Regions from separate parts of the Parafannyhessea sp. LCP19S3_B1 genome, predicted to be linked through region 2. Evidence: predicted binding sites of a transcription regulator. Region 2 holds the regulator's gene; each other region holds the start of a gene.
The links. Region 2 encodes NrdR, which represses ribonucleotide reductase genes. Its sites were predicted from a motif close to AAACACNATATATNGTGTTT; they were not measured.
Positions count from the first base shown of each region.

Region 1: a site for NrdR is predicted at 8,570-8,589, ahead of nrdD (anaerobic ribonucleoside-triphosphate reductase). Genes of this name have one in related genera too.
Region 3: a site for NrdR is predicted at 2,800-2,819, ahead of ACTQWE_RS07490 (ribonucleoside-diphosphate reductase subunit alpha). Genes of this name have one in related genera too.

Region 1 is NZ_JBQKDH010000006.1:83,761-94,039, forward strand. Features, by position in the region: gene ACTQWE_RS04280 (DUF3427 domain-containing protein) at 1-1,734, opposite strand, end outside; gene ACTQWE_RS04285 (alpha/beta fold hydrolase) at 1,890-2,717, opposite strand; gene ACTQWE_RS04290 (HD domain-containing protein) at 2,920-3,417, shown strand; gene ACTQWE_RS04295 (MarR family winged helix-turn-helix transcriptional regulator) at 3,566-4,051, shown strand; gene ACTQWE_RS04300 (ABC transporter ATP-binding protein) at 4,051-5,793, shown strand; gene ACTQWE_RS04305 (ABC transporter ATP-binding protein) at 5,780-7,657, shown strand; gene ACTQWE_RS04310 (CinA family protein) at 7,669-8,217, opposite strand; gene nrdD (anaerobic ribonucleoside-triphosphate reductase) at 8,768-10,279, shown strand, end outside.
Region 2 is NZ_JBQKDH010000005.1:62,733-73,011, forward strand. Features, by position in the region: gene trxB (thioredoxin-disulfide reductase) at 1-665, opposite strand, end outside; gene ACTQWE_RS03480 (uracil-xanthine permease family protein) at 794-2,071, opposite strand; gene ACTQWE_RS03485 (NCS2 family permease) at 2,135-3,466, opposite strand; gene dut (dUTP diphosphatase) at 3,530-3,976, opposite strand; gene nrdR (transcriptional regulator NrdR) at 3,969-4,421, opposite strand; gene ACTQWE_RS03500 (hypothetical protein) at 4,534-5,010, opposite strand; gene lexA (transcriptional repressor LexA) at 5,192-5,857, shown strand; gene ACTQWE_RS03510 (heparan-alpha-glucosaminide N-acetyltransferase domain-containing protein) at 5,865-6,626, shown strand; gene hflX (GTPase HflX) at 6,651-7,946, opposite strand; gene miaA (tRNA (adenosine(37)-N6)-dimethylallyltransferase MiaA) at 7,947-8,888, opposite strand; gene miaB (tRNA (N6-isopentenyl adenosine(37)-C2)-methylthiotransferase MiaB) at 8,885-10,195, opposite strand; gene ACTQWE_RS03530 (stage V sporulation protein S) at 10,257-10,279, opposite strand, start outside.
Region 3 is NZ_JBQKDH010000011.1:85,882-96,160, forward strand. Features, by position in the region: gene ACTQWE_RS07480 (MFS transporter) at 1-1,095, opposite strand, end outside; gene ACTQWE_RS07485 (3-hydroxyacyl-CoA dehydrogenase) at 1,697-2,641, shown strand; gene ACTQWE_RS07490 (ribonucleoside-diphosphate reductase subunit alpha) at 2,951-5,542, shown strand; gene ACTQWE_RS07495 (ribonucleotide-diphosphate reductase subunit beta) at 5,620-6,678, shown strand; gene ACTQWE_RS07500 (hypothetical protein) at 6,730-7,512, opposite strand; gene ACTQWE_RS07505 (oxidoreductase) at 7,717-9,702, shown strand; gene ACTQWE_RS07510 (Rpn family recombination-promoting nuclease/putative transposase) at 9,837-10,279, opposite strand, start outside.

The DNA.
Region 1 (10,279 bases), on a different contig from region 2:
GTTGAACTGACTTGCCATGAAGTCGGCGTGCTTGACCGAGACGCAGAATCCGATGCCTCGCACGGACTCGATGTCTGTCACATACCTATCCAGCGACCGGATTATATGCTCAGCACGTTGCTTCGCCTGATGCTCCTGGTACACATACACGTCCTCGAGCTGAGAGGTCTCGTAGCCGCCGCGCGACCACTTCAGTCGACTCAGGTCGACCTCGTCCGTAACGCCAAAGTACTGGAACGGGCAGAGCAACTTCCGATCGATGGCCTCTGGCAACCTGATCTCGGCGGCAATCCTGTTGTCAAACCACGGCAGAACGCTCTTGCCGTCCATTCGCTCTGGGGTGCCCGTGAGGCCCAGCAGCACCATTGGCGAGAAGTGCTCCAGTAGACGCTGGTACGATGGCGCGGGAGCATGATGAAACTCGTCCACCACAATGTAATCGTAGTAGGACGGATCAAGCGACCCCGTTAGCCCCCTTGAGTTAATAGACTGCACCGATGCGAAAAGATGGTCTAGGTTCCCCGGTACGTAGGATCCAACAAGGAGGTCCCCGAAGTTCGCGTCACGAAGAACACTTCGGTAGGTCGCGAGAGCCTGCTTGAGGATCTCCTCGCGATGAGCCACGAACAGCATGCGCGCCCGTTTGCCGTCGTTGTAGCGAGCGCAGAACCCCCTATAGTCAAACGCCGATATTACCGTCTTTCCCGTGCCAGTCGCGGCGATAACAAGGTTTCGCCAGTGGTCACCAACCTCGCGCTCTGCACGAAGCCGATCGAGGATCTCGCGCTGGAACGGATACGGCCTCAGATCGAAGAAGTACACAAGGTCACTAGAGGTTTTCTCCCCACGCTCTCGCTTTACGGCCTCTACGAAGCGATCGTGCTGACTCCTATCGTAAGACTCGAAATCGTTTGACTCCCAATATGACTCGAACGTCGCACGTATCTTCGCCATCGTGTCAGGCAGCTCTCGCTGTGCGACCTTCACGTTCCACTCGAGCCCGCTCGTAATGGCTGGGTTAGAAAGATTGGACGAACCCACGTAAGCAGTCGTAAAGCCCGTCTTGCGATAGAACACATATGCCTTCGCGTGTAGGCGAGTGCCCCTAGTATCGTATGAGACCTTCACCTCAGCATCGGGCAGCTCGCTAAGCTCGTCGATAGCCTTCACATCGGTCGCACCTATATATGACGTCGTGATGACCCTGAGCTTGCCGCCTTTTTCGGAGAACAGCCTCAGCTCTGGCAGAATGATGCGAAGTCCCGGCCACTTGATGAACGAGACCAGCATATCGATCCGATCCGCAGAGACGATCTCCTTCTTGAGCTCGGATCCCATCGATGGCTCGTGCCTAGCCCCGGTGAAGAGGGAGCTCTGCGCCATTGGAGTCTCCGGCCGAAGAATGTCGCGTTCGCTCCTCCCGCGAATCTCATGCACCGCCTTTGGGACAAGGGAGAGCAGCTGATGGGAATCGCCCACGAGATCGCCTGACGAATCCAAGGCGCCGATCATCTTGTTTGCAAGTTGAATCTGGTTCTCGAGAGAATCCTTACCAGACTCGCTGATCCTTGCAAGGGCAGCCTCGGCGACCTCGGCCACGTACTCGGCAAGAATTTTTGGCGCTTCCGCCTCGTCGATCTTGCGAAGGTCGGAGACGAGCTCGTCCTTCTCTGACTCGAGCTCCTCTTTCAGTTCCCTGCTGATAGTTTGCTCGTAAAGGCCCGGCTCTAGCATTCTGCCCCCATCCCTTGCGCCAATCTGCACCAGGATCGCGCACGAGCCTCCAGCGTGCAAATAAAAACTGAGAGCGGATGGCAAACGGCCAAGGCATGCGCGCTCTTCTCGCCCGGCGCGCGGTGGCGCATTCGGCGATGCGGGACGCGTGGCGGCTATCGAAGCCAGTCCTGAATCGCGGCGGCAACCTCGCCGGGGTAGTCGCGCACTCCGTTGTGGCCGCCGGGCATGACGGCGGGCGTCGCGCCAAGGCCCTGGCACAGGAAGTCCAGGTTGCGCGCGTGGTAGGTGCCATCGCTCTGGCGGCCGATGCACAAGAGGACGGGCACGCCGGAGCCGCGGATGGCATCGCAATCCGGCACGTAGTCGAACGCCCAGGTCTCGCGGGAGAAGCTCGTCTGCAGGTTGCGCTCGCGATGCTCGAGCTCGCGCGCGGAGTACGGCACGACGGCCTCGCCGATGGACTCCCGCTGGGTGGTGAGGTAGAGCGCCGTGCTGGAGCGATGCCTTGCAAGTGCCTTGCGGGCGCGACCGATGTTGCCGAAGACCTCGTCGTCTGGGTCCAGGCCGCTGAAGATGGGAGGCTCCAGGGCCACCAGTCTGCGGAAGAGCCGCAGCTCGCGCTCGAGGAGCCGGAGCGCCACAACGGCGCCGAGGCTGTGCGCGACGACGTCTGCCCTGCCGCCCGCCGCGCGGATCACGGATGCCAGGTCGCGCGCCTGCGCGTCGAGCGACCAGTCGCCGTCCAGCGCGTCCGTGCTTTGGCCACAGCCGCGGCGGTCATAGCGGACGGTGCGCCGCGCCGGCATGCACGTGGCGAGACCGTCGTAAAAGCTGGAATCGACACCCGCGCCGTGCACCAGCACCAGGGGAAGGCCTTCCGGCCGTGCCGGTGCCTCGTCGTGCACGAACAGCCGGGCGGAGGGCCCATGCTCCCCCGTCACCCCAAGCAGCGTGTGCGCGTGTTCCGAACCCCGGGCCATGGCGAACCTCCCTCTTGCGCGGGTGCGTCTGCGCAGGACATGGTAGCACCGCGGTGCCGACCGCGGCGCAATGGCGAGGTGTCGCAACGGTTACGCGCGCGTGCGGGCGCGCGGCGAAGCCATCATACTGGCGGGAAAGGACGCAAGGCGCGTCGGGCCGGCGCACAAAGGCGCGACCGGACGCCACAAGCAAGGAGGACGCATGCTCACGGGAGAGGCAATAGCCAAGATGGTGGACTTCTCGGCGGGAAACCTGCACGACGTTGACCACCTGCTGCACGTGTTTGGCCTGGCAAAGGCCATCGCGGAGGGCGAGGGGCTCGACGCGGGGACCTTGCACGTGATAGAGCTGACGGCCGTGGTGCACGACATCGCGTGCCCACTGTGCCGCAAGAAGTACGGTTCTGCGCCCGGCAAGCTGCAAGAGAAGGAATCCGCGCCGCTCGTGAGGGAGTTCTTCGCAGGAACGGACGAGCCCCAGGAGACCGTGGAGTGCATTGCGTGGGTCGTGTCGCACCACCACACGTACGAGCCGGTGGACGGCGCGGTGCACCAGGTGATCCTGGAGGCGGACTGGCTGGTGAACACGTCCGAGGCCGTGCGCGACGGCAGGCCCGCGCCCACGGGACCGGCTCCGTTCTTTGGCACGAGGACCGGGCTCGCGCTGTTTGCGGCCATGTTTCCGCCCGTGGCGCAGTAGCGGAGCGCGGCGCGCGGGAGTGCCGTCCCCACCTTCCACGGCGCCCGCACATGGAGCTCGCATTTATTTGACATATCAACCTTGACACGTCAACCGATGAGAGTAGGCTAGCTGCCGACTAAAGGTTGACATGTCAAGGAGACGCACTATGCAGCAACAGACCGACGCGCCGTCAGAGGGACGCTCCCTCAGCGACACGCACATGATGCTCTATCGCGCGCTACACGCGCAGACAAACTACCTGCGGCCGCGAATGGCCAAGATCGGCCTGGGGCCGGGCCAGCCCAAGATCCTGGGATACCTGCGCGTGAACGGCCCGTGCAGCCAGCGGGCGCTCGCGGAGTACTTCGAGCTTGACCCCGCGGCCGTCAGCCGCATGCTCGCCTCGCTCAGCCAGAGCGGCTTCGTGCGCATGACGCGGGGAGAAGACCGTCGCACCAGGCTTGCGGAGGTCACCGGGGAGGGCAGGGCTGCCCTGGCCGAGTGGGACCGGTGCTGCGACGAGGAGGGCGCGACCATGCTCGCGGGCTTCTCGCCCGAGGAGGTGGCCCGGTTGCAGGACTACCTAGGCCGCATCCACGCGAACCTGCGGCGCGCGAACTGCGGCACCGCCCCCGACAAGGAGGCGCTGTGATGGAGGACCTTCGCTATGTGGCGCGCTACCTGCACGGATACCGGCTTGACATGCTGGCAGCGACGCTCCTGATCGTGGGCGAGACCATCGCGGAGCTCGCGATCCCCTTCCTGATGGCGCGCATCGTGGACGTGGGGATCGCGTCGGGCAGCCTGGCGCTCGTGCTTGCGACGGGCCGTCGGATGGTGGCGGTGGCGCTTCTGGCAGGCGTCTGCGGCCTTGGGTACTCGCACTTCTCGGCCAAGGCCGCCATGGGCTTTGGCGCCAACCTGCGCGAGGCGGAGTACGCCCACCTGCAGGGGTACGCGTTCTCGAACCTGGACGAGTTCGAGTCTTCCTCGCTGGTAACGCGCCTGACCACCGACATCACCGTCATCCAGAACGCGTTCGTGATGGGCGTGAGGCCGCTTCTGCGCAGCCCCGTGATGCTGGTGGCCGGCCTGCTGCTGGCATGCGCCATGAGCGCGCGGCTCGCGGTGGTGTTCTTCGTGATACTGCCGTTTCTTGCGGTTGCGCTGGGGCTCATCGTGCACCACGTGGCGCCGCAGTACGCGGTGCTGCAGGGCGTGATGGACCGCCTGAACGAGACGCTGCAGGAGGACCTGGTGGCCATACGCGCCATCAAGGCGTACGTGCGCGAGGGCCACGTGGCGGAGCGCTTCGAGGACGTGAACGCATCGCTCGCGGACACCGCGACGCACACGTTTGGCGGCGCCGTCCTGAACATGCCCGTGTTCCAGGCGGCCATGGCCGTGGCGAACGTGGGCCTGCTGTGGTTTGGCGGACAGATGGTCGCATCTGGCGAGATCGGCGTGGGCACCCTGACCGGCTTCATGAGCTACGTGCTGCTGATCATGAACTCGCTCAACATGATATCGAGCGTGTTCCTGCTGCTTGCGCGTGCGATCACGAGCGTGGGGCGCGTGTGCGAGGTTCTGCGGGAAAAGCCGGCCATGGACCCAAACCCCACGGGCGCGAAGGAGGTGGCGGACGGCTCCGTGGAGCTGCGCGACGTCTCGTTCAAGTACAGCGCCTCCGCGCGCAGGAACGTGCTGGAGCACGTGTCGCTTCGCTTCGAGCCAGGCTCCACCGTCGGCATCCTCGGCGGCACGGGATCGGGAAAGTCGTCGCTGGTACAGCTGCTGCCGCGCCTGTACGACGCGACGGAGGGCGCCGTCTACGTGGGCGGGCGCGACGTGCGCGACTACGACGTGCACGCCCTGCGCGCGGGCGTGGGGATGGTGCTCCAGAAGAACGTGCTCTTCTCGGGCACCGTACGCGACAACCTGCGCTGGGGCAACCCCAAGGCGTCTGACCAGGAGATACTTCAGGCATGCCACGTCGCGTGCGTGGACGAGTTCCTGGACCGCATAGGCGGGCTCGACGCCGACCTTGGTCACGGCGGCGGCAACGTATCTGGCGGGCAGAAGCAGCGCCTGTGCATCGCACGCACGCTGCTGGCGCACCCCAAGGTGATGGTGTTCGACGACTCCACCAGCGCCGTGGATACCGCGACGGACGCCCGCATACGCGCGGGGCTCGCACGCCTGCACGGCGTGACGAAGGTGATCATCGCGCAGCGCGTGAGCTCCGTCATGGACGCGGACCAGATCGTGATCCTGGACGACGGCCGCGTGCACGCAACGGGGACGCATGCGCAGCTGCTTGCGAGCGACCCCATCTACCAGGAACTCTATTACTCGCAGAACACCACGGGGGATGATGGCGATGGCGCAGAGTAAGGCATCGGGCGGCGCGCGGCCCAAGGACATGCGCCGCACCATGAGGACGTTCGTGGGCTACATGGGACATGCGAAGTTCCACATGCTCGCCGTGGCCGTGCTGGTGACGGTCGCGGGCGCGGGCAACCTCGCGGGAACGTACATGATCAAGCCGGTCGTGAACCGCATCGCCGCCGGCGACGTGGCGGGCTTCACGGCGGACGTCGCGGCGACGGCGGCCATCTACACGGTGGCCGTGGCGGCGGCGCTCGCGTACACGCAGGTCATGGTGCACGCGGCGCAGCACATCGTGTTCGACATCCGCCGCGACCTGTTTGGCCACATCATGCGCCTGCCGGTGTCGTTCTTCGACCGCACGCGCAACGGCGACGTGATGAGCTACTTCACCAACGACGTCGACACCATAAGCGAGGCGCTCAACAACAGCTTCGCCAACATGATGCAGGCGGCGGTGCAGACGGTGGGCACCCTGGTGCTGCTGCTGGTGCTCAACTGGCGGCTCACCCTCGTGACGCTCGCGTGCGACGCGGTCGTGGTGCTGTACACGCGCTTCTCGGGCAGGCGCTCCAAGCGCTACTTCGCCGCGCAGCAGACCACGCTCGGCGCGCTTGACGGCTACGTGGAAGAGATGATGTCCGGCCAGAAGGTCGTGAAGGTCTTCAACCACGAGGGCGCGAACCTCGCCGGCTTCCGCCGCCTCAACCAGGACCTGCGCCGAACGGGGACCAGCGCGCAGGCCTACGCCCTCACCATGGTGCCCAGCACCGTCGTGATCGGCTACGTCAACTACGCCGCCGTCGCCGTGCTCGGCGCGATGATGGCGATCGCCGGCCAGACCGACGTGGGCAGCCTCGCCTCGTACCTGGTGTTCGTGCGCCAGGCCACCATGCCCCTCAACCAGCTCACGCAGCTCGGCAACTTCGTGCTCACGGCGCTTGCCGGCGCGGAGCGCGTGTTTGCCGTGATGGGGCTTCCGCCCGAGGTGGACGGGGGCAAGGTCGTGGTGCAGCACGCACACGACGCGGAACTCGCTGACAAGGGCGCGCCGGGCGAGAAGGACCTCCCCCGTCGCATGGCGGCCGGCGCGGCCGGATGGCGCTGGGTGCTCCCGGGCGGCGGGGCCGTGCCCCTTGCGGGCGACGTGCGCCTGGACGACGTCACCTTTGGCTACGAGGACGGTCAGACGGTGCTCTCGCACCTTTCGCTCTACGCGAAGCCCGGCCAGAAGATCGCGTTCGTGGGGTCCACGGGCGCGGGCAAGACCACGATCACCAACCTCATAAACCGCTTCTACGACGTGCGCTCCGGCTCCATCACCTACGACGGCATCGACGTGAGGGACATCCGCAAGGACGACCTGCGCTCCACCCTGGGCATCGTGCTGCAGGACACGCACCTGTTCAGCGGCACCGTCGCGGACAACATCCGCTTCGGCAAGCTCGACGCCACGGACGACGAGGTGCGCCACGCCGCGCGCATCGCAAACGCGGACTCGTTCATACAGAGGCTCCCCAACGGCTACGACACCAGGATCACGTCCGACGGCGCCAACCTCTCGCAGGGACAGCGCCAGCTCATAGCCATCGCGCGCGCCGCGGTATCAGACCCGCCCGTCCTCATTCTGGACGAGGCGACGTCCTCCATCGACACGCGCACCGAAGCCCTCATCGAGCGCGGCATGGATGCCCTCATGCGCGGGCGCACCGTGTTCGTAATCGCGCACCGGCTCTCCACCGTACGCAACGCGAACGCCATCATGGTGCTGGAGCACGGCCGCATCGTGGAGCGCGGCACGCACGAGGAGTTGCTGGCCCAGCGCGGCGAGTACTGGCAGCTCTGCACCGGCAAGCGCGAGCTGGACTAAGCCCCCGGCGGCTACACCCCCGCCTCGGCGAGAAGGACCACCAGCCTGTCCCGGACCTCCTTCGCAACCGCGAGCTTGTACATGAGCCGCGACGGCTGCGGAGCGAGGTGCACGTGGTAGCTGTGGTTCCTCTCGCCCTGGGCGTCCTTGCCCGTGCCCAGGCAGATGGCGAAGTAGACCTCGCCGGGGGTCGAGGCCGCAGGGTTCGCGGGGTCGACGTTTCCCATGGTGCCCGTCACGCCGATGCCGATGTTCGCGGCGTACGACCTGCGGCACGCCTGCGCCATGGCCTCGGCCGTCTGGGTGGAGTAGACGGTGTGCTCGCGGATGACCTCGGCCGGCACGCCGCACTTGACCTTCGCGTCGTTGCAGTACGTGACGTACGCGCCCCTCAGCACGGCCGACGCGCCCTCCGTATCCGTTATGAGCGACGCTATCTGGCCGCTCGTGGCGCTCTCCATCGTGCTCACCTCAAGCCCGCGCGCGATGAGCTCGCGCGTGAGGTCCGCGTACTCCGCGCGAACCAGCGCCTCGTCGTAGGTGCCCTCCGCCTGTGCCATAGCGTTCACGTCCTCTCGCATGCGACGCCCGGGCGCCGCGCCCGGGTAGGATACGGCCAGCCTAGCACGCGTCAGGCACGCGCGTCTTGCACGCGCCGAAACGTCTGCAACACATCATCTATTACCTTGTGGAAATCACTACACCATATATAGTTGTATTGTGATGACAATTGCCCCAAATGGGCCCCGCCGACGGCCGGAAATCCGTGTCAAGTGGAGATTGTCCGCGTTCCGCAAAATGAATCAAACAAATTTCTTTTAAGCAGTTTCGCAATGCGTGTTGAATCGCGCAATTTTTTGACCTGCAGCGACTTGGGTTTTCATCATGACTTTCGGCATGATTGACACAATAGGAAACCATATCTGGTGTTTTCAACACAAACGCACCACCACCAATTGTGGCATAGTAGTTCTGCACACCAAACGCAGCAGCAACGGCCAGTGGACGGCGCGTCGTGTGGCGCGCATTTTTTGGCTCCAAGCTGCCCGTTTACAACAATAAGGTGCGCATGGGCGCACCGTTGAACACACAAGATCGAGAGGCGACGGCATGAAGATCATCAAGAGGAACGGTTCCGAGGTCGAGTTTGACGTTCAGAAGATCGTGAACGCCATCAAGGCCGCGAACGCCGAGGCCCCTGCCGACGAGCAGCTCTCGGACCGCGAGGTCAAGTTCGCGTCCTACAACGTGCAGGACGAGTGCGCGGACGCAGGCCACACCGTGACCGTCGAGGAGGTCCAGGACCTCGTCGAGGACCAGCTCATGGCCCTCGACCGCTTCACCGTCGCCCGCAAGTACATCATCTACCGCTACGTGCAGAACCAGAAGCGCCAGAAGAACACGACGGACGACAAGATCCTCAGCCTCATCGAGGCGAACAACGAGGAGGTCAAGCAGGAGAACTCCAACAAGAACCCCACCGTCGTGTCCGTCCAGCGCGACTATATGGCCGGCGAGGTTTCCAAGGACCTCGCGATGCGCGAGCTGCTCCCCGAGGACGTGGTGAAGGCCCACGAGGAGGGCATCATCCACTTCCACGACGCGGACTACTTCGCGCAGCACATGCACAACTGCGACCTCGTGAACCTCGACGACATGCTGCAGAACGGCACCGTCATCTCCGGCACCATGATCGAGAAGCCCCACAGCTTCAGCACCGCGTGCAACATCGCGACGCAGATCATCGCCCAGGTGGCGTCCTGCCAGTACGGTGGCCAGTCCATCTCGCTCTACCACCTCGCCAAGTTCGTCGACGTGTCGCGCAAGAAGATCCGTCGCCAGGTCTACGCCGAGATGGAGGCCATCGACGCGCACCCCGGCACCGAAAAGATCGACCAGATCGTCGAGAAGCGCCTGCACGACGAGATCGCACGCGGCGTCCAGACCATCCAGTACCAGGTCGTCACCCTCATGACCACCAACGGCCAGGCGCCGTTCATCACCGTGTTCATGTACCTCAACGAGGCCCAGAACCCGCAGGAGAAGCACGACCTCGCCCTCTGCATCGAGGAGATGCTGAAGCAGCGCTACCAGGGCGTGAAGAACGAGGCCGGCGTCTGGATCACCCCTGCGTTCCCCAAGCTCATCTACGTGCTGGAGGAGGACAACGTCCACGAGGGCGACGAGTACTTCTACCTCACGAAGCTCGCGGCGAAGTGCACGGCAAAGCGCATGGTGCCCGACTACATCTCCGAGAAGAAGATGCGCGAGTACAAGCTGTCCAAGGGCGAGACCGAGGGCAACGGCGACGTGTACACCTGCATGGGCTGCCGCTCCTTCCTCACCCCGGACCGCTCTGGCAACGGCTACGACAACGTGGCCCGCGCCAAGAACTACGAGCCGGGCAAGCCGAAGTACTACGGCCGCTTCAACCAGGGCGTCGTCACCATCAACCTGCCGGACGTCGCGCTGTCCGCCGACCGTGACGTCGACAAGTTCTGGAAGATCTTCGACGAGCGGCTCGACCTGTGCCACAAGGCCCTGCGCTGCCGCCACGACCGCCTGTGCGGCACGCTTTCCGACGCCGCGCCGATCCTGTGGCAGTACGGCGCGCTCGCGCGC
Region 2 (10,279 bases):
GTAACAGTATCCTCAAACGTGATCGACTCAAGGAGGCCGTCTCCAGAGACGGAAACCACTTTCGAGTTGAACATGACGTCTATCTTGTCGCTCTTCTCGACCTGGCTTTGCACGGCCGCCTGAGCCCTCATGTGGTCCTTGCGCACGACCATGGTTACCTTATCCGCAAACTTGGTGAGGAAGAGCGCCTCCTCTGCCGCGGAGTTGCCCCCTCCGACAACGAAGACCCGCTTGCCGCGATAGAACATGCCGTCGCATGTGGCGCAGTAGGACACTCCCCTTCCGCCAAACTCCTTCTCGCCGGCAAATCCCGCATGCCGCGGCGTAGCACCACCAGACACGATCACTGCCTTGGCAACGTACTCGTGCTCCGAGGTCGTGACGACAAAGACGTCCCCGTTCTTCTCGACGCTTCTGACAACTTCCATCTGAATGGTTCCGCCAAGGTCTTTGACCTGGGTCTGCATTGCCTCGACGAGACTGTAGCCATCGGTGTGAGGAACGCCTGGATAGTTGTCGACTTCGCTCGTGAGGATTACCTGTCCTCCGACCGCCTCCTGCTCCAGGACGACGTTGTCGAGAAGAGCTCTCTGAGCGTAGATGGCGGCAGATAGACCGGCTGGCCCTCCGCCGATAATGACAAGGTCCTTCTTGATCTGATCCATGTCGGGTCCCTTCTTCGGAGTCTGTTCTAGTGGCAGTATACCCGACTATTTTAAATAGCGCACAATATAATCGGCCACATACAAAATGCATGCGGCCGATTGCGGACTTGGAAGCTTTTCTCGTCTTCCTACTTCTGGCTATCCACAGCCTCGTTCTTTGGCTTTGCGGGCGGAAGAATCAGGTTCATGATGATTCCCACGAGCGTGGACGTGGCCATTCCGGGAAGGGTGTAGGACCCAATGGGAATGGAGATGCCGGAGGTCTCCATACCGACGCCAAGGATGATGACGACGGACGCAATCATGAGGTTGCGGTTCTCGTCGAAGTCGACATGATTGGTCACAAGCATCCTAAGACCGTTCGACGCGATGAGGCCGAACAGAAGGAGGCTCACGCCGCCCATGACGGGGACGGGGATGGAGTTGATGAACGCAGCGAGCTTGGGGCAAAAGCCGCCTACCAGCAGCGCAAAGCCAGCCGCATACCAAAAGACCTGCGTAGAGTAGACGCGGGTGACGCTCATGACGCCGATGTTCTCGGCATACGTCGTGGTGGGAGGGCCTCCAAGGAAGCCAGAGATGAGCGTGGACAGGCCGTCGCCTGCAAGCGAGCGAGGAAGCATCTCTCGGTAGTCCTTGCCAACGATTTCACCGACGGCAAGGAGGTGTCCGATGTGCTCGATAACTACCACGATAGCGACAGGGGCGATGAGGGCCACGGCACCCGGATCGAAGTGCGGCGCCTGAATGGGCGGAAGGCCGATCCAGGGGGCGGAGACGACCTTCGAGAAGTCGACGAGCCCGAAGAAGCTGGAAACGATGTAGCCGACGATGATGGCAAGGAGGATCGGCAGCGTTCCGATGAGGCCTCCCATGCTGGAGAAGACCACCGCCGCGACAAGCGTGATTGCAGCGACTATCGCACCGCTTGCCACGAACGAATCCGTTGACGAGTTAAGTGCCATCTTCGCTGCGGTCGCAGAAAGGCCGACTCCAATGACGACCATGACCGAGGCGACAAGTACGGGCGGAAGGAGCCTGTCGAGCCACCCGGTACCGACGAGCTTGATGATCCCTGCGGTAGCAAGGAACACGAGGCCGGCCACCACGACGCCCGAGAGTGCCGTGTGTATGCTTCCCGTCGCCGCGGTCGCCGCGAGGATAGGGCTGATGAAGGCAAACGAGCTACCGAGGTAGCTTGGAATCTTGTTACGCGTGACGAGCAGGTAGCAGATCGTTCCGATACCGGAGCACATGATGGCGACGTTCGGGTTGAGACCCGTGAGGACGGGCACCAAGACGGTGGAACCGAACATGCTCATCATATGCTGGATGCCAAGAGGTATGGCACGTCCAACAGACACGCGGTCGTCGACGCCTATGATTTCTCTTTCGTGGTGAGCCATGCACTCCCCTTTCTATACTTGCAAAAAAAGGGCCCGGCGGCGCCGGGCCCTCGTGAGCCGAGACTAGGACATCAGGAAATAGATGATGAACGCCACAATGGCGACCCACATCAACGGCTTGATCTCCTTGGCCTTGCCAGTGACAATGGCGGTGAGGCCATAGGCGATGAAGCCAAGGCCGATGCCGGAGGAGATTGAGTAGGTCATTGCGATTCCAGCGGTGGTGAGGAATGCGGGGAAGCCCTGCAGGAGGTCGGTCCAGTCGATCTCGTGGACCTCAGTCATCATGAGGAAACCGACGTAGACAAGTGCGCCGCAGGTTGCAGCGGAGCTGACAACGGAAATCAGGGGCGCGAAGAAAGCGGCGAGGATGAACAGGACGCCAGTGGTGACGGAGGTGAGGCCAGTGCGGCCACCATCAGCGGCGCCAGAGGCGGACTCGACGAAGGTGGTGATGGAGGACACACCCATTGCGCCACCCACGGCAGCCGCCGCAGAGTCGACGATGAGGATCTCCTTGATGTTCTCGACGTTGCCGTCCTCGGTGAGGAACTCGCCGTTCTTAGCAACGGCCATTGCAGTTCCCATGGTGTCGAAGAAGTCAGACATCATGAGCGAGAACGCAAAAACAAGGGCCGTCGGGTTCGCAAATACCTTGATCAGCCCCATGGTTCCGTTCTTGTCAGACATGAAAGGAGCACCGACCGTAGAGAAGTCCAGTGCGTCGACGATGCCCTTGGGAGCGGCAGTCACACCAAGGGGGATTCCTACGAGAACGGCAACGATGATGCCGAAGAGGATTCCACCATTAACGTTAAGAGCAGCAAAGATGAGCGTTGCGACGATGGATACGATGCCAACAATGAACGCGGGGTCGTATACGTTGCCGAGGGTAACGACGGTGCCCTTTCCAGCAACGACGATGCCTGCGTTCACGAGGCCGATCATTGCGATGAAAAGACCGAGGCCAACGGAGATTGCGTGTCGAAGGCTGACAGGAATCGCGTCCATGATCTTCTCGCGAAGCCCACAAAGAACGAGGATGAGGATGGCCATGCCCTCGACGAATACGATGCCCATGGCCTCATGCCAATCGCCACCGCACATTCCAGGGGTGACTGCGGCAATCATCGCGTTGACGCCAAGGCCAGAGGCGCAGGCGAGCGGACGATTTGCGGCGAGACCCATGATGATGGTCATGATGCCGGCGCCAACGCAGGTGGCAGTGACCAGCGCACTGGTCAGAGGCTTACCGTCAGCGCCCAGCACGGCGCCGCTTAGCACTGCGGGGTTTACCGCAATGATGTAGGCCATGGCGAGGAACGTCGTGAGACCAGCGCGTAGCTCATCGCTGATCGACGAACCCCTTTCCCCAATATGAAAGAACTTGTCCATGGAACTCCCCCTCTTGGTACAGACAAACAGATACTCAGGTCGAAAGACCTATCCAAAAGGCGTCTAAACGCCACTTGAACCGAAACCGCCAGATCCCCTATCAGTCTCGTCCAGTTCTTTAACCTCGACGAGATTGACAACGGGCACCTCTTGTATCACGAGCTGGGCAATTCTATCGCCCCTCTTGATGCGGATAGGATTGTGCGGATCAAGGTTGATGGCCACAATCTTCAGCTCGCCACGATAGTGTGAATCGATGAGTCCGGGCGTATTGGGGAAAGAGAGACCCTGCCTTAGTGCAAGCCCGCTGCGCGGCTGCACAAACCCCGCGTATCCCTCCGGAATTGCGATGGCAAGACCCGTGGGGATTAACCTTCGCTCAAAGGGTTCGATAACCAGGTCCGCATTCGACCTCAGATCAAGACCTGCATCCCCCGGATATGCGTATCTGGGCAGCTCGACATCATTGTCAAGCCTCTGTATGTTCAGATTGATTTGCCTGCTATTCATCCGCAAGACTCCTAAGCTCCTCGTTGAACTCGTCAACGTCTTTGAAGTCCCTGTACACAGATGCAAATCTGACGTAGGCCACCTTGTCAATTGCAACGAGCCTCTGCAGAACGAGCTTACCAATCTCCTGCGATTCAACCTCAGTCATACCATGGTCTCTGAGGTATGACTCGATATCGTCAATCAGTGCATTGAGACGTTCCAAAGGCACGTCGCGTTTGACCGTCGCGGCGACGAGGCCTCGCATGATCTTTTGTCTATCGAAGGTTTCTTTGGAACCATCCTTTTTTATGACAAGAAGCGGCATTTCTTCCCGTCGCTCATAGGTAGTGAAACGAGTGCCACACTTCACGCACTCACGCCTACGTCTAATCGCGTCATTACTTTCAGAAGGCCTAGAGTCAACGACTTTTGACTCGGTGCAGCCACATTTGGGACAGCGCAAAATACCTCCCTTACAGTTTTACAGTAGGAAGATTAACACAATTCCCACAATCAAAACCGCTCAGGAGGAAATTGAATCATTTCACGAAATATTAGTAGTAAAAGAGAGAAACTTACGCTTGATAGTTTGGCAAAACAATCTCAGTGCCGGGTACCAGTCCGTTAACGCCGACATCATTCTTGCTCTGAATCCAGTCTGCAATCTCTTTAGTCGATACGCCCTTAACTTTGCACATCTCTGCATATGACCATATAGACGATCCCTGCTTTGCAGCCACCTTGCTGACCTTAACGTCTTCGAAAGCATGGGAAATTCTCGAGGCTTCCGCCACTTGAATGCCGAAGCTTCCAATTACCACGCTCGCCACTATTGCAAGAGCGAGAACCGCGATTGACACCAGCCCGATCCGGTCGCCTCTCTCGCCTTCTCGTCCGTTGCGAACCCTGCCTTGATTTCGGCTGCTTACACAAGCGGGCTTCGTAACGTTGCCGGAAATAACTACAAAGGTATGGCTTTGCGGGCTAAGTGCGAGCGATCCGTCGGTGGTAAAGCTATAGCTCGTGTACTTGCGCTGAGTTGCGTTGCTCATATTGTCTTCTCTCTCTCGAAGTTGTTGCCACCTGTTTTAATCGAGGCGGTGGACATCAATTCGACTCCGAACATAGGTACGATATTAAGGAGAACATATGTTTGTGTCAATGCAAATCAGAACATCTGTTTGAATTCATTTGGCAAATGAAATATCATTGCATCAGTCGAAGGAGGAGAACATGTCTAAGGACCGACTCAGCAAGCGTCAGCTAGATATCTACAACTTCATCTGCAAATACACTGACGAGCACGGTTTCCCACCCTCGGTGCGTGAAATCGGGAAGGCAGTCGGCCTTGCGTCCCCGTCGACCGTGCACATGCACCTCAAGGTTCTCCAGGAGCGTGGCTACATTAAGCGCGACTCAAAGAAGCCTCGTACGATTGAGGTTGTTGACGGGGAAGGACGTCGTTCCAACTCCGCCATCGGCACTAAGGGAGTTGCGGAGATTAGACAGGATTTGGATTCGAACTCCATCAGTTTGCCCCTGGTTGGTCGGGTTGCCGCGGGCATACCTATACTTGCCGAGCAAAACGTCGAAGAGACACTCACCCTTCCGACAAGCATTGTTGGCGATGCAAGCTCATTCGTTCTCAGGGTGCATGGTCACTCGATGATTAACGCCGGAATCCTCGACGGCGACTACATCGTTGTGAAGGAGCAACACGATGCTCATGACGGTGAGATTGTCGTGGCACTGATTAATGATTCTGCAACGGTCAAGACGTTTTACCGCGAGAAGGACCGCATTCGACTTCAGCCCGAGAATGACTCGATGGAGCCAATCTATGTTCAAAATCCCATAATTCTCGGCAGGGTGACAGGTCTCTTCAGGTCCATCTCGTAAGGATCTTATGCTTTGCAAAGACGCCACAGAGAGTGCCGTTCTTGATCGAGTCCATGCGTTTGATTTGATACGTGGGTTTTCGGTCATATCGATGGTTCTGTTCCACTATTGCTATGACCTTAGGTTTCTCGCGGGTGTCCGCCTGGACTTCTTCGCTCCGCCCTTCGTAGATATATGGAGGGCAAGCATTTCATGGACGTTTGTCTTTGTTGCCGGCTCCATGTACTCCTACTCGCATGACAACCTACGACGAGCGGGCAAATACCTATTCGTAGCTCTCCTCATATTTGTCGCGACGTCAGTCGCGCGCGTGGACATTCCTATCAACTTTGGCATCATCTTCTGTATGGGGGCATGTACTCTTACGACTTATATCCTAGATAGACTGAGGATCCTACCCAAGGGAATATTCGGAGCCGTTGTTCTAGCGCTCCTATTTCTCTCTTCCCTCCACGTTCCTCAGGGGTACCTATCTCTCCTTGGTCAAAGAGTCTTTCTTCCGCGAGGGCTCTATGATTGCGGTTGGCTTTCTTGGGCCGGATTTCCAGGACCGTCCTTCTCTTCTGGTGATTACTATCCCCTTATCCCCTATGCGTTCCTCTATCTCTCCGCAAACTCCCTCACTACGCATGTGAAAAAGTCCGGGTTTCCAGTGTGGTTCTCGAAGCTAAAAGGCGCCCCACTTGAGTGCGTGGGACGCCATGCTCTTCCAATTTACCTGCTCCACCAGCCTGTCCTGCTGCTTCTCTCATTGCCCTTCATGGGTTGATTTACTGCGGCTTCGTGGTCTTCCCTACTCTTCCTCGACCTTATAAGGATTGAGCGTCTCATACATTCTTGCGGACGCTTTGACGGTAGCCAACAGGCCCTTCTGCTCGTATCTCTCGCTGATGACTTGGCATCTCTCGTGAACCATCTTCATGAGTAAGCCCTTCTCGTACGGTATCAAGGCCGTTATCGTCTTATCCCCGCGAGAGGCCTCTTGCGAAACGCGATAGAGCAAGCCCTTTATCCCCGTGCCCTCTTTTGCAGAGATGAACTCGGATTCGGGGTTCGATGCAAGCAGGTGAGCCCTTTCATCTTCGTCAAGCAGGTCCATCTTGTTATATACGACAACCGATGGGATCTCGTCTGCGCCTATCTCCTTCAGAATCGAGTCTACGGCAGCGATTTCCTTGCCAGCATTCCTGTCATTGCAATCTACCACCTTAAGGATGAGGTCAGCCGCCGTGACTTCCGCCAAGGTCGACTTGAAGGATTCCACAAGCATGGTTGGAAGTTTCTGTATGAATCCCACCGTATCTGTAACGGTGATCCTCCTGCCCTCTTCAAGGTCCATGGCGCGTGTAGTAGGGTCCAAAGTTGCGAACAGCTCGTCCTGGACGTAGACTCCGGCGTTCGTGAGTCTGTTAAGAAGAGTTGACTTGCCGGCATTCGTATAGCCAACGAGGGCAACCCGGTAGACGCCAGAGTCCCATCTCGCCTTGCTTCGGACTCCGCGACGCGTTTCGAGCCTGTCAAGCTCTTTCCTTAGCCAGGAGATGCGCTTCCTCACAAGACGCCTGTCGACCTCGAGCTGGCTCTCGCCCTGTCCAAAGCGACTTCCGATTCCTCCGCGGGTCTGTTCGCCCACAAGGTGGCTCCACATGCCCCTGAGGCGCGGGTAGACATACTGCAGCTGCGCAAGCTGAACCTGCAGCCTTCCCTCGTTCGTCTTCGCGTGTTCGCCGAAGATGTCGAGTATCAGCGCAGTCCTGTCTATCACCTTTACGTCGCGGCCGACAATACGCTCAAGGTTCGATTGCTGTGACGGAGTCAACTCGTCATCGAAGATGACGACGTCCGCCTCCAGGTTCCTCACAAGGCTTACGAGCTCCTCGGACTTGCCGCTTCCAATGAACGTCTTCGGTACGGGTGCGTCCAGCCTCTGTACCATCCGGTAGACTACTTCCGCGCCATCTGTCTGAGCCAGCCGCTCAAGCTCGTCCATGGACTCCTCGATCGACCATTCGGAATCGCCCATGTCGACGCCCACCAGAATCGCCCTCTCGGGGACCGGCGCGGTGTAAAGTGGCTTGAACCTTCCCACCTACTCATCTCCATCGCTCTTGAAGCCGTCAATCACAAACTCTGATGCCTCTTCGATCGTCATGGCATCCAAGTCGACCTCTCGCGCCCTGCCGTCGCGGCGTATCCATGAAAGCTGCCTCTTCGCATAACGCCGCGACCTGAGCTTTATCGTCTCCACGCACTCCTCGAGCCCGCAGTTTCCGTCCAGGTACTCGACTACTTCCTTGTACCCTATGGCCTGCGCTGCGGTAGTCGATTCCCGCAGGCCCTGGTCGAGAAGGGCTTTGACCTCTTCCACCAAGCCCGCTGCCATCATCGCGTCCACACGGGCGTCGATGCGTCTGTACAGCTCTTCTCTCCTACGAACCGTTGCGAAGATCGATGCGACGTAATGCGGGGCGTGTCTCTTGAGCCCCTCGTGCTCCTTTGCGTAGGACGTTCCCTCGTCCAGCAACTCGAGCGCACGCTCAACCCTGCGTACGTTGTTGGGGTGTATGAGTTCCGCGCTCCTAGCGTCACGGCTCCTGAGCATCTCCCACAGCGACGCGGCTCCCTGTCGACGAGCCAGTTCCTCGTACTTGCGTCTTGAGTCGCCGCCCTTCGTACCGCGCGGGAAGTCCATCTCGTCGATCACGGCGTCGAGGTAGAGGCCAGTGCCGCCGCACAGCACGGGTACCCTGCCGTTTTGGAGCAACCCGTCCACGCAGGCCCTCGCCTCCCGCTGGAACACCTGGGCGGAATAGTCAAACCTCACGTCCGCAACGTCCACCATGAGCAGCGGAACGCGCCTTGACTCCTTGGGCTCCTTCGCCGTGCCGATGTCCATGCCGCGATACACCTGCATGGAGTCCACCGACACGACCGACGTCCCAAGCCGCAGGGCCACCTCGTCCGCAAGGGAGCTCTTGCCCGAGGCGGTCGGCCCCACGATCGCTATCAGCCTAGGCCTGCCGTCGCTCATTGCGGCTCGCCGACCAGCTTACCCCGCAGGTACCACGTCTTCGCGACGTCTACCTCGACGTCGCACATCTTGCCGACGAAGTCCTCTGCCACCTTGCCCTCGGGCAGGTCGAACAGGACGGTCTGGTTCTTCGGGCTGTGTCCCACGAGCACGGAGCTGTCGCGCTTCGAAGTCCCCTCCACAAGCGACGTGACCTTCGTGTGCAGGTCGACCTGGTTCGCATCGTGCGCTAGGTCCTCAACGAGCCTGGCAAGCCTGTCGAAGCGTTCCTGAATCACCTCGCGCGGAGTGTCATCCTGGATCTTCGCGGCAGGCGTGCCCGGACGCTTGGAATAGATGAACGTATACGCGGATGAGAAGCCTACCTCGCGGACAAGCGTGAGCGTCTGCTCGAAGTCCTCTTCCGTCTCCCCCGGGAACCCGACGATGATGTCGGTGGTAAGCGCGATGCCCGGAACGGCAGCCTTGATCCTCTTCGCAAGGTCGATGTACTGCTCTCGCGTGTAGCTACGGTTCATGGCCTTCAGCACGCGCGACGAGCCGCTCTGGACCGCAAGGTGCAGGTGCGGCATCACGTTGGGCACCTCCGCCATGGCGGTGATGATCTCGGGCGAGAGGTCCTTCGGGTTCGATGACGTAAACCTTATGCGCTCGACACCCGTCTCTCCCACCGCGCGAAGCAGTTCCGCAAAGCGAAGCTCGCCATATAGGTCCTTGCCATACGAGTTGACGTTCTGGCCGAGCAGCGTCACCTCGCGCACGCCGTCGTCCACCAGGCGGCGGCACTCGTCCACGATGCGCTCGAAGACACGGCTCTTCTCGCGTCCGCGAACGTACGGCACGATGCAGTACGTACAGAAGTTGTTGCAACCGGTCATGATGGGAACCCATGCGTGGAACTGCTGCTCGCGATGGCTCGGAAGCTCCGTTGAGAAGCCCCTGCCCTCCTCGACCGTGTCGACGAACACCTCCCCATCGTCGCCGTCCTCGAAGGCGTCCACCAGGAGCTGTGGCACGGACGCGAGCGCGCTCGTGCCGAACACGACGTCCAGGTTGGGAATCTTCTTCTTGAGGGCCTCGCCATCGCGCTGCGCAATGCAGCCGCCTATGGCAACGACGCGCCTCCCGCAGGGCGGCTTTGGCAACTTCACCAGGTTCGACGCCTCGCCGTACAGGTGCGTGTCCGCCTTCTCGCGCACGGAGCACGTCATGAACACGACGATGTCCGCCTCGGAGACGTCGCTTACCTGGACGCAACCGCAGTCGTCCAGAAGACCCGCCACCCTTTCCGAGTCGTGAAGGTTCATCTGGCATCCGAACGTTCGGACGTGGTAGGTTTTCCCTACGAGCTGTGGAACGTAAGACAAGCTAGACCAACTCCGTTGTTTCGT
Region 3 (10,279 bases), on a different contig from region 2:
CCCTATGCCCAGGTTGTACAGGCCGGAGTATATGGCCATGGCCACCGTGGCCTCCTCCGGGCGCGCGAAGTCTATGAGCACCGCCTGGAACGCGATGCCGTAGCCCATCTGGCACGCGCCCCACGCCACGAGCGCCGCGACCATGCCCACCGGCGACGCGGCAGCAGGCAGCAGCAAGAACAGCACGGCGGACTCGCCCAGAAGGCTCGCCGCCAGGAAGACGCGTCGGTTGCCGTCGTACAGGCGCGAGAAGAGCACGCTTCCCAGCAGGCCCGCGCAGCCAAACGCGGAGAGCGCCAGCGTGACGCCGCGCGCGGGGAGTCCCGCCACGCGCAGCAGGAACGGCTCCACGTAGCTGTACGCCGCGAACTGACCGGCCGCCAGGAAGACCGTCACCACGTACAGCGCCACGAGAGACCCGTTGCGAAGGAGCCCCGGCAGCTGCCCCACGCGAAAGCGCTCCCCCGGCCCCATGGACGGAAAGACGAGCGCAAGGTATGCGAGCGTGGCGACCGCCGCCGCGCCCATGGCGGCAAACGTCATGCGCCAGCCCAGCGCGAGGCCGATGGCGCGCCCCAGCGGCATGCCCACGATCTGCGCGACGGAGCTGCCCGTGGCCACGAGGCCTATGGCCGCGGACGACGCGCGCGGGTCCACCACGCGCGCGGCCACCACCATCACCACGGCCCAGAACACGCTGTGCGCGGCGGCCACCACCAGGCGCGCCGCCACCAGCAGCCAGAACGTGGGCGCGGCGGCGCACAGGAACTGCCCGGCGGCGAACACCGCGAGCAACCCCAGCATGAGCCGCCTGAACCCCACGCGGGACGCGAGCACCATGAGCGGCAGCGACATGAGCATGACGCCCCACGCGTACACCGAGATCATGTGCGCGGCGCCCTCCTCCGCAAGCGAGAAGGACGCGCCGATGTCCGTGAGCAGCCCGATCGGGACGAACTCCGACGTGTTGAACACGAACGCCGCGACCGCGAGCCCCGCGAGCGCCAGCCACTGCCTGGGCTGGATCCGCCCGTCCTTCTCGTCCGCGGCGCCCTCCGCCCCTCCACGGGCGCCGCTCCTGCTAGATGCCGCCATCGCACTCCCCTCGCCTTCCGTAACGGACTGTCCAGTCTAGCCGTTCGGGGCGAGGCGCGGGCGGCGCAAGGCGGCGCGCACGGCGTCCGCGCGCGACATGGCAGGCGCGGGTGCCCGGTCGCCTGCCGTGCACCCGCGCCGCCTGTCGTCCGGGACCTACAGGCGTGCGCCCGGCACGCGCGCTGGGGGGCACCGGCGACGGGAGAGGAGAGTGATTCGTCGCCGTGCTCACGCGCCGGCCGCGGCCCTGGCCGTGGTCCCTCGTGAACCATTTCGGGGCGATACCCCGCAAACCCCCGCAGCCTAATACCTACTTGCTAACTAGGAATTTGTTGACACCCGTTATACCGCCTCCCGCGGCGCCGGTCAACCTTGGGTGCATTCGGCATTTTCGATCGCGGGCGTTCGGTGCGCGCGATGGCGGGCCGAAACCTTTGCGGCCTTGCATTTGACACAGGCGTCATCGCATTTTACGCACCGCAACTACCTGAGCAAACAACCGTCCACCGACGATTCCGACCGGTTTGGGAACGCTCGGTGGGCCGCTGGGTAAGAGAGGAGCATTGCTGTCAGAGCGGCCATGCCGCAGAAAGGAAACCGCATGGACATCAAGAAGGTAACCGTCGCCGGCGGCGGCGTGCTGGGGAGCCAGATCGCGTTCCAGAGCGCGTACAGCGGATACGACGTCACCATCTGGCTGCGCACGGAGGCCTCCATCGGACGCTGCCAGCCGAAGCTCGACTACCTGCACGCCACGTACCTCAAGACGCTCGACGCCATGAAGGAGAGCCCGGCCGCCTACGCGTACGGCCTCATGCCACGCGAGGACGTGACCCCGCAGAGCTGCGAGGACGCGAAGGCGAAGGTTGAGGCGGCATACGCCAACATCAGGCTCACCACGGACTGGGACGAGGCGTTTGGCGACGCGGACCTGGTGATCGAGGCCGTGGCGGAGAACGTGGAGCAGAAGGTGGCGTTCTACACCGAGCTCGCGAAGCACCTGCCCGAGCGCACCATCATCGACACGAACTCCTCCACCCTGCTGCCCTCGCAGTTTGCCGAGGCCACCGGCCGCCCGGAGAAGTTCCTGGCGCTGCACTTCGCGAACGAGATCTGGTCGCACCCCACGGCCGAGGTCATGCGCCACGCCGGCACCGGCGACGAGGCGTTCGAGGCCACGATCGCGTTTGCGGCGTCCATCCGCATGATCCCGCTGCGCGTGAACAAGGAGCAGCCGGGCTACCTGCTGAACTCCATGCTCGTGCCGTTCCTGAGCTCCGCCGAGGCCCTGTGGGCCAACGACGTCGCGACGCCGGAGGACATCGACCGCGCCTGGACGCTGGGCACGGGCGCCCCCGCCGGCCCGTTCCGCATCCTGGACATCGTGGGCCTGACCACGGCGTACAACATCGGCATCATGGACCCGCGCGCCAAGGACCCCAGCACCGTCCAGGCGAGGGTCGCGGCAAAGCTGAAGGAGAAGATCGACCGCGGCGAGCTGGGGCTCAACGCGGGCAAGGGATTCTACGAGTACCCGAAGCAGTAGCCTGGGCGAGACGGCCTCCCAGGCCGTGACATCCCGTGGACGAGGGACGCCCCGGACCGGACGCGAACGCGCCGGCCGGGGCGTCCCGCCCTTCTCGCCCGCCGGCAGCGCGCCTACATGACGCCCGCCGCCCCCGCAAGCATCGTTGCGTACCTCACAAACACAACATGCGGTATGTAGATGGCTCCACGCCACCACTTGTGCCACCTTTATTGCTACTTGTTTGATAGCATTTGTTGCGGGGCGACGCCCCATGTGACTGACGAGTGTACGCGCCGGCACGGCGCGCTGGCAGATGGGAACACGACGGTGGTAACGAAGCGAGACGGAAGGGTCGAGCCCTACGACAGGCGCAAGATCGGCGCCGCCATGCGAAAGGCGCTCGCGGAGGTGGGCGACGGCACGGCAGAGGACGCCGGTGCGCTCGAGGCGCTGCTTGCGGCGGTGGAGGCGCACCTGGGCGCGGACGACGCGCAGGACGTCGAGTCCATCCAGGACCTCGTGGAGCGCACCCTGATGGAGAGGGGCCACTACGACGCCGCGAAGGCGTACATCCTGTACCGCCACCGCCGCTCCGAGCTCAGGGCCGCGAGGCGGGCGATCTGCGAGCTCGCGTTCCCCTGCGCCCGGGACGCGGCCGCGGGCGAGGGCGGCGCGTCCTTCTCGCCCGACGGGGTCGAGGGAATGTCGCACGCGCTCGACGCCGTGCTGGACAGGGTCTCGCGGGAGTTCGACCCCGCGACCTACCCGCTCTCCGCGCTCGCGGCGAAGTTCTCCGGCTTCGCGAAGCCGTCCATGGGGGCGGACGAGCGGGCGGACGCCCTGGTGCGGGCCGCCGTGGAGCTCACGAACGCCGAGGCGCCGGAGTGGTCGCGCATAGCGGGCAGGCTGCTGGCGCTTGTGGCGGCGTGGCGCCTTCGCCGGCAGGAGCGCGCCCGCGGCATCGACGGCCTCTATGGCAAGCTCCGCTACCTCACGGACCAGGGGCTGTACGGGTCGTACGTACTTGAGGGCTACACGCGCGACGAGATAGAGCTCGCGGCCACGTGGATCGACGACAGCCGCGACGACCTTCTGGACTACCCCGGCCTCGACCTGCTGCTGAAGCGCTACGTGGTATGCAGCCACGACCACGTGCCGCTGGAGTCCCCGCAGGAGATGTTCATGGGCATCGCGCTGCACCTGGCGCTTCGCGAGGAGGCGGGCGCCCGCATGGGGTGGGTCAGGCGCTTCTACGACATGCTGAGCCGGCTTGAGGTCACCATGGCCACGCCGACCCTCTCGAATGCGCGCAAGCCCCACCACCAGCTGTCCAGCTGCTTCATCGACACCGTGCCCGACAGCCTGGAGGGCATCTACCGCAGCGTGGACAACTTTGCCCAGGTGTCCAAGTACGGCGGCGGCATGGGCATGTACCTGGGGAAGGTGCGCGCCAAGGGCGGCAGCATCCGCGGCTTTCAAGGCGCGGCCGGCGGCGTCGTGCGCTGGATACGCGTGATAAACGACACGGCCGTCGCCGTGGACCAGCTGGGCGTGCGCGCGGGCGCCGTCGCGGTGTACCTGGACGCGTGGCACCGCGACCTGCCCGAGTTCCTGCAGCTGCGCACCAACAACGGCGACGACCGCATGAAGGCGCACGACGTGTTCCCCGCGGTGTGCTACCCGGACCTGTTCTGGCGCATGGCGCAGGAGGACCTTAACCAGCCGTGGCACCTCATGTGCCCGCACGATATCCTGGTGGCGCGCGGATACGCGCTTGAGGACTACTATGGCGAGGAGTGGGAGCACCGCTACCTGGAGTGCGTGGCCGACCCGCGCATACCCAAGCGCACCGTCACGGTGAAGGACGTCGTGCGCCTGGTGCTGCGCAGCGCCGTGGAGACCGGCACGCCGTTCGCGTTCATGCGCGACGCCGTGAACCGCGCGAACCCCAACCCGCACGCCGGCATGATCTACTGCTCGAACCTCTGCACCGAGATCGCCCAGAACACGAGCGAGATCCAGGGCGTGAGCCAGGAGGTCGTGACGGAAGACGGCGACACCGTGGTCGTCACCACCACGCGCCCCGGCGACTTCGTGGTGTGCAACCTCGCGAGCCTGTCGCTCGGGCGGCTGCCGGTGGAGGACGACGCGTACCTGGCGAAGACCGTGCGCACGGCCGTGCGCGCGCTGGACAACGTGATCGACCTCAACTTCTATGCGCTGCCGTACGCGAAGGTCACGAACCGCCGCTACCGCTCCATCGGGCTCGGCGTGTCCGGCTACCACCACATGCTCGCGAGGCGCGGCATCGGCTGGGAGACGCAGGCGCACCTCGACTTCGCGGACGATGTGTTCGAGCGCATAAACCGCCACGCCATCGAGGCGTCGTGCGAGCTCGCGCGCGAGCGCGGCGCATACGAGAAGTTCGAGGGCTCGGACTGGCAGACGGGCGCCTACTTCAGCAAGCGCGGCTACGACTCCCCGGCGTGGCGCGAGCTCGCCGCGCGCGTGGCCAGGCACGGCCTGCGCAACGCCTACCTCATCGCCATCGCGCCCACGAGCTCCACCTCGATCATCGCGGGCACCACGGCCGGCCTCGACCCCGTGATGCGCAAGTTCTTCCTGGAAGAGAAGAAGGGCGCCATGCTCCCGCGCGTCGCGCCGGAGCTCTCGCCCAGGACGTGGTGGTACTACAAGCCCGCGCACTACATCGACCAGACGTGGAGCATGCGCGCGGCCGGCGTGCGCCAGCGCCACATAGACCAGGCCCAGTCCGTGAACCTCTACATCACGAACGAGTACACCATGCGCCAGGTGCTGGGCCTCTACCTCGAGGCGTGGCGCGACGGCGTGAAGACCGTCTACTACGTCCGCAGCAAGTCGCTCGAGGTGGACGAGTGCGAGAGCTGCTCCAGCTAGCGGGCCACCACGGCCGGCAGACCCGCCTGCCGGCACGCGGCGCGACGACAGGCACGACCACACACGAAGGGAAGACCATGCAGCACACGAACCCCACGCCCCTCTCGCCTAAGGCGCTCTTCAACCCCAACGGCGATACGGACGTGCGCCGGCGGCGCCTCATAGGCGGCAACACCACCAACCTGAACGACTTCAACAACGTGAGGTACGCGTGGACCACGGACTGGTACCGCCAGGCCATGAACAACTTCTGGATCCCGGAGGAGATCAACCTCTCGCAGGACGCGAAGGACTACCCCAACCTCACGCCCGCGGAGCGCACCGCGTACGACAAGATCCTCTCGTTTCTGGTGTTTCTGGACTCGCTGCAGACGGCGAACCTCCCCAACGTGGGCGAGTTCATCACCGCGAACGAGGTGAACCTGTGCCTGCACATCCAGACGTTCCAGGAGTGCGTGCACTCGCAGAGCTACTCGTACATGCTGGACACCATCTGCAGCCCGGAGCAGCGCAACGACATCTTGTACCAGTGGCGCACCGACGAGCGCCTCCTGGCGAGAAACACGTTCATCGGGAACCTCTACAACGAGTTCCAGGAGCGGCGCGACGCGCCCGCGCTGCTTCGCGTGATGATGGCGAACTTCATCCTGGAGGGCGTGTACTTCTACTCTGGCTTCATGTTCTTCTATAACCTCGCACGCAACGGCAAGATGCCCGGCAGCGCGCAGGAGATCCGCTACATCAACCGCGACGAGAACACCCACCTGTGGCTGTTCCGCAACATGATCCTGGAGCTGCAGAAGGAGGAGCCGGGGCTGTTTACGCCCGAGGCCATCGAGGACCTGCTGCAGATGCTCGTGGAGGGCGTGCGCCAGGAGGTGGCCTGGGGAACGTACGTGATAGGCGACGACATCGCCGGCCTCACGAGCCAACAGGTGAGCGACTACATCCACTACCTGGGAAACCTGCGCTGGAGCTCCCTGGGCTTCGGCACGCTGTGGCCGGAGCACGCGCAGGAGCCGCCGGACATGGCGTGGGTCTCGCAGTACAGCGACGCCAACATGGTGAAGACGGACTTCTTCGAGGCGCGCTCGACCGCGTACGCAAAGTCGACCGCGCTGGTGGACGACCTGTAAGGCAGGGGGACGGGCGAGAGGGACGCGAGGACGGGGGCGCGCCCTTCTCGCCTACCTGCGCGCCGTGCCCTCAAGCACCAGCATCACCGCGCCGAGAAGGACGATGGCGACGCCGCTGATGCCAAACCATGCGCTCACGCCAAGCTCCTCCGCCACGGGCGACGCCACCGCAAGACCGACGGGAGTCGACACCATCGAGACGATCTGGAACGCCGAGAACGCCCGGCCGAGCTTCTGGGGAGCGATGCTCTTCTGCATGTACGCCACGATGGGCACGTCGTAGCAGGTGGCCGTTGCCCCCATCGCGCCGCAGAGCACCGCAAACGCCACCCAGCCGCCGAAGCTCTTGGGCAGCAGGCCGCAGGCGAGGCAGGTGGCGCCCAGCGCCACCGTCGCCTTAAACGACGCGCGCACCTCGTTTGCGAAGTTCGCCTTCGCGACCACGAGGGCGTCGCGCAGCTCGCGGACGGGATGGAGCCTTGGGCGCTCCCCCTTTGCGCGGTGGTCGGCAACGGGAACGACGCCGAGCGTGGCGGAAGCGACGAGCGCGCCCGCGAGGTCCGTCACCAGGATGAGCGCCAGCGGAAACGCCGCGAAGAGCGCGCCGCCGACCACGGGTCCCAGGACGTACGAGGCGCTGCTGATGGCCTGCGACATGCCGCCGGCCTCCACGAGCGACTCCTCCGGAACGATCTGTGGGACCATGGCCTGCATCGCGGGCGCCTGAAACGCGGTCGCGGCCGCGCGGGCGGCGAGAAGCGCGATGACTGCGGCGACCGAGACGCCCCATGAGCCCATGGCCAGCCGGGAGCCGGGTGGCCGGAGGCGTTCCACGTGTTCGACAGCCTCCCGAACCTGCAGGTCGCGTGGTCGGCCGACCTCGCGCACGGCATCGAGCGTGGCCCGACCTCGTGGGAGGCCAGACGCTCGTCGCGTTTACGCGGTAGGCGCGGCGATGCCGTCACCTACCGAAACGGCGCCGCCCACACGGCGTGCCCCTTCTAGAATCAGGCCACCCACATCCCTTTAGGAGGAGTAATGCAAGACAGCTACGCAGCCCTCAACAGCCCGTTTGCCATAGGAAAGGTCAAAATCAAGAACCGCTTCGTGATGGCGCCGACCACCACGGGCGCCTACCTCGCGCCAGACGGATCCTTCAGCAAGGAGGGGATCGAGTACTTCGTGCGCCGCGCCCAGGGCGGCATGGGCCTCGTGCAGACCGGCGCCCTCATGACGGACTACAAGATCGACGAGCCCGGCGCCCTCGGCCCCTCGTTCATGGCGACGCCCGCGTCCCGCCAGGCGTTCATCGTAAGCTCCGCCGCCCTTCTCGCCCGCCTCGAGGCGTACGGCGCCAAGATGTTCATCCAGATCTCCGCTGGCCTCGGGCGCAACAGCCCCGGCTCCTATGGCCCCAGCGCCAACCCGTACTTTGGCACCACGGACAAGATGAACCCGGTCCTCACGACGGAGGACGTGCGCGAGAAGATCAAGATGATGGTGGACGCAGCCCGCGTGGTACAGCAGGCGGGATACCCCGGCGTCGAGCTTCACGCCATACACTGGGGCTACCTGCTTGACCAGATGGCGTCCTCTCTCACGAACCGCCGCACGGACGAGTACGGCGGAGACCTGCACGGCCGCATGCGCATGTGCACGCAGATCGTCCAGGGCATAAAGGAGTCGTGCGGCGACGACTTCGCCGTGACGGTGCGCCTGGGGCTGAAGGCGTACGCCAGGGGCTTTAACCAGGGCTCGATCGACGGCGAGGGCGAGGCCTGGCGCACGCTTGAGGAGGGCGTCCAGATCTGCCGCATCCTGGAGGAGGCCGGCGTGGACGCGCTCGACGTGGATACCGGCGTGTACGACAGCTTCTACTATGCCTGCCCGCCCATGTACGTGAAGCGCGGCTACATGGAGGACATCGCACGGGCCGCGAAGGAGGCCGTGGGCATCCCCATCATCTGCGGCAGCCGCATGGGCGACGTCGACGCGGACGAGCGCTGCATCGAGGAGGGCGCCTTCGACGCCATCGCCATCGGCAGGCCGATGCTCGCCGACCCCGACCTGCCCAAGAAGGTCGCCATCGGCCGCCCGGACAAGATCCGCCCCTGCATCGCGTGCAACCAGGGCTGCCTGCTCCGCCTGTTCCAGGGCCTGCCCAGCGGCTGCGCCGTGAACCCCCTCGTCGGCCGCGACAAGGACTACGCGCCCACGCCGGCGCTCGTGCGCAAGAGTGTCGTGGTGGTGGGTGGCGGCGTCGCCGGCATGGAGGCGGCGCGCACCTGCGCCATGCGCGGCCACCGCGTAACGCTGTTCGAGAAGGGCGAAGAGCTCGGCGGACACCTCATCAGCGGCGGTGCACACGACTTCAAGGGCGAGGTGCGCGAGCTCAACCTCTGGTACCAGGGCGAGCTGGACGACTGGGGCGTCGACGTGCGCATGGGCGTCGAGGCCACGCCGGAGCTGGTCGACGGCCTCGCGCCGGACGCCGTCATCCTGGCGAGCGGCTCCTCCGCCGTGATGCCGCCCATCCCGGGCATCGACCACCCCAAGACCCTCGGCTGCATCGACGCCCTCCTGCACGAGGAGCGCGTCGGCCGGCGCGTCGTCGTGGTCGGCGGCGGCCTCGTGGGCTGCGAGATCACGCTCGACCTCGTAAACAAGGGGCACGACGTCACCATCGTGGAGGCGCTGCCGCAGATCCTGAGCTCCGGCCCCGCGGTGCCGCTGCCAAACGCCATGTACCTGCGCGACGCGTTCGCCCACCACGGCACGCCCGTCCTCACGAACACACGCATCTCTTCCGTGACGGACGCGGGCGCCGTGGTCCAGGGTCCGGACGGCGTAAGGACGCTACCTGCGGACACCGTGGTAATCGCGGTCGGCTTCAGGCCCAACCCGTCCATGGCGCCCGACCTGCGCGGACACGGGTACGAGGTGTTCGAGATCGGTGACGGGCGCCACGTGGGCAACATCCTCACGGCCATTTGGGACGCGTACGAGGTCGCGCACACGATCTAGCAAAGGCGCGCGGCGAGAAGGACGATGCAGCCGCTGGCGGGGTTTCCGGATTCCGGATGCCCCGCCAGCTCATATCGTTCGCCATTCTCCTACATGCCGCATCTCCCACACGCCGCTCTCAACCCCGCGGAGCGTCATACGTAATCGTTCGAGAGCCCGTACTCCTCGAGGAGTCGCCTCATCATCTCCGGATCTCGCATTGCCTCCTCGAGCTCCCGCTCGCGGCCGTCCGCCATGAGTCTGGACGTCAGGGCCATGGCCCTTGAGAAGCCCTCTTCGTTGCCTTCGGCCTTGCCCTCGGCTATGCCTTCTGCCCTACCTGCAGCCATACCTTCGGCCCTGCCTTCGTCGCGCGCGTCCGCAAACTCGTTACGATACTTCTCGGACCAAAGCATCCTGAATCGCCTCCACCTGGGGTCGTCGCGAAAGCCGCACACGGCGTCGTCCACGCTTCGGACGAAGTCGCTTCCAATCACATTATCATCCCGCAGGTAGCTCATGAACGCGTCGAATCCGTCGCCGAAGTCGCCCTTCGTGCCCTCCGCGTTCACGAACACGATGCTCGTCCCGTCTCCCA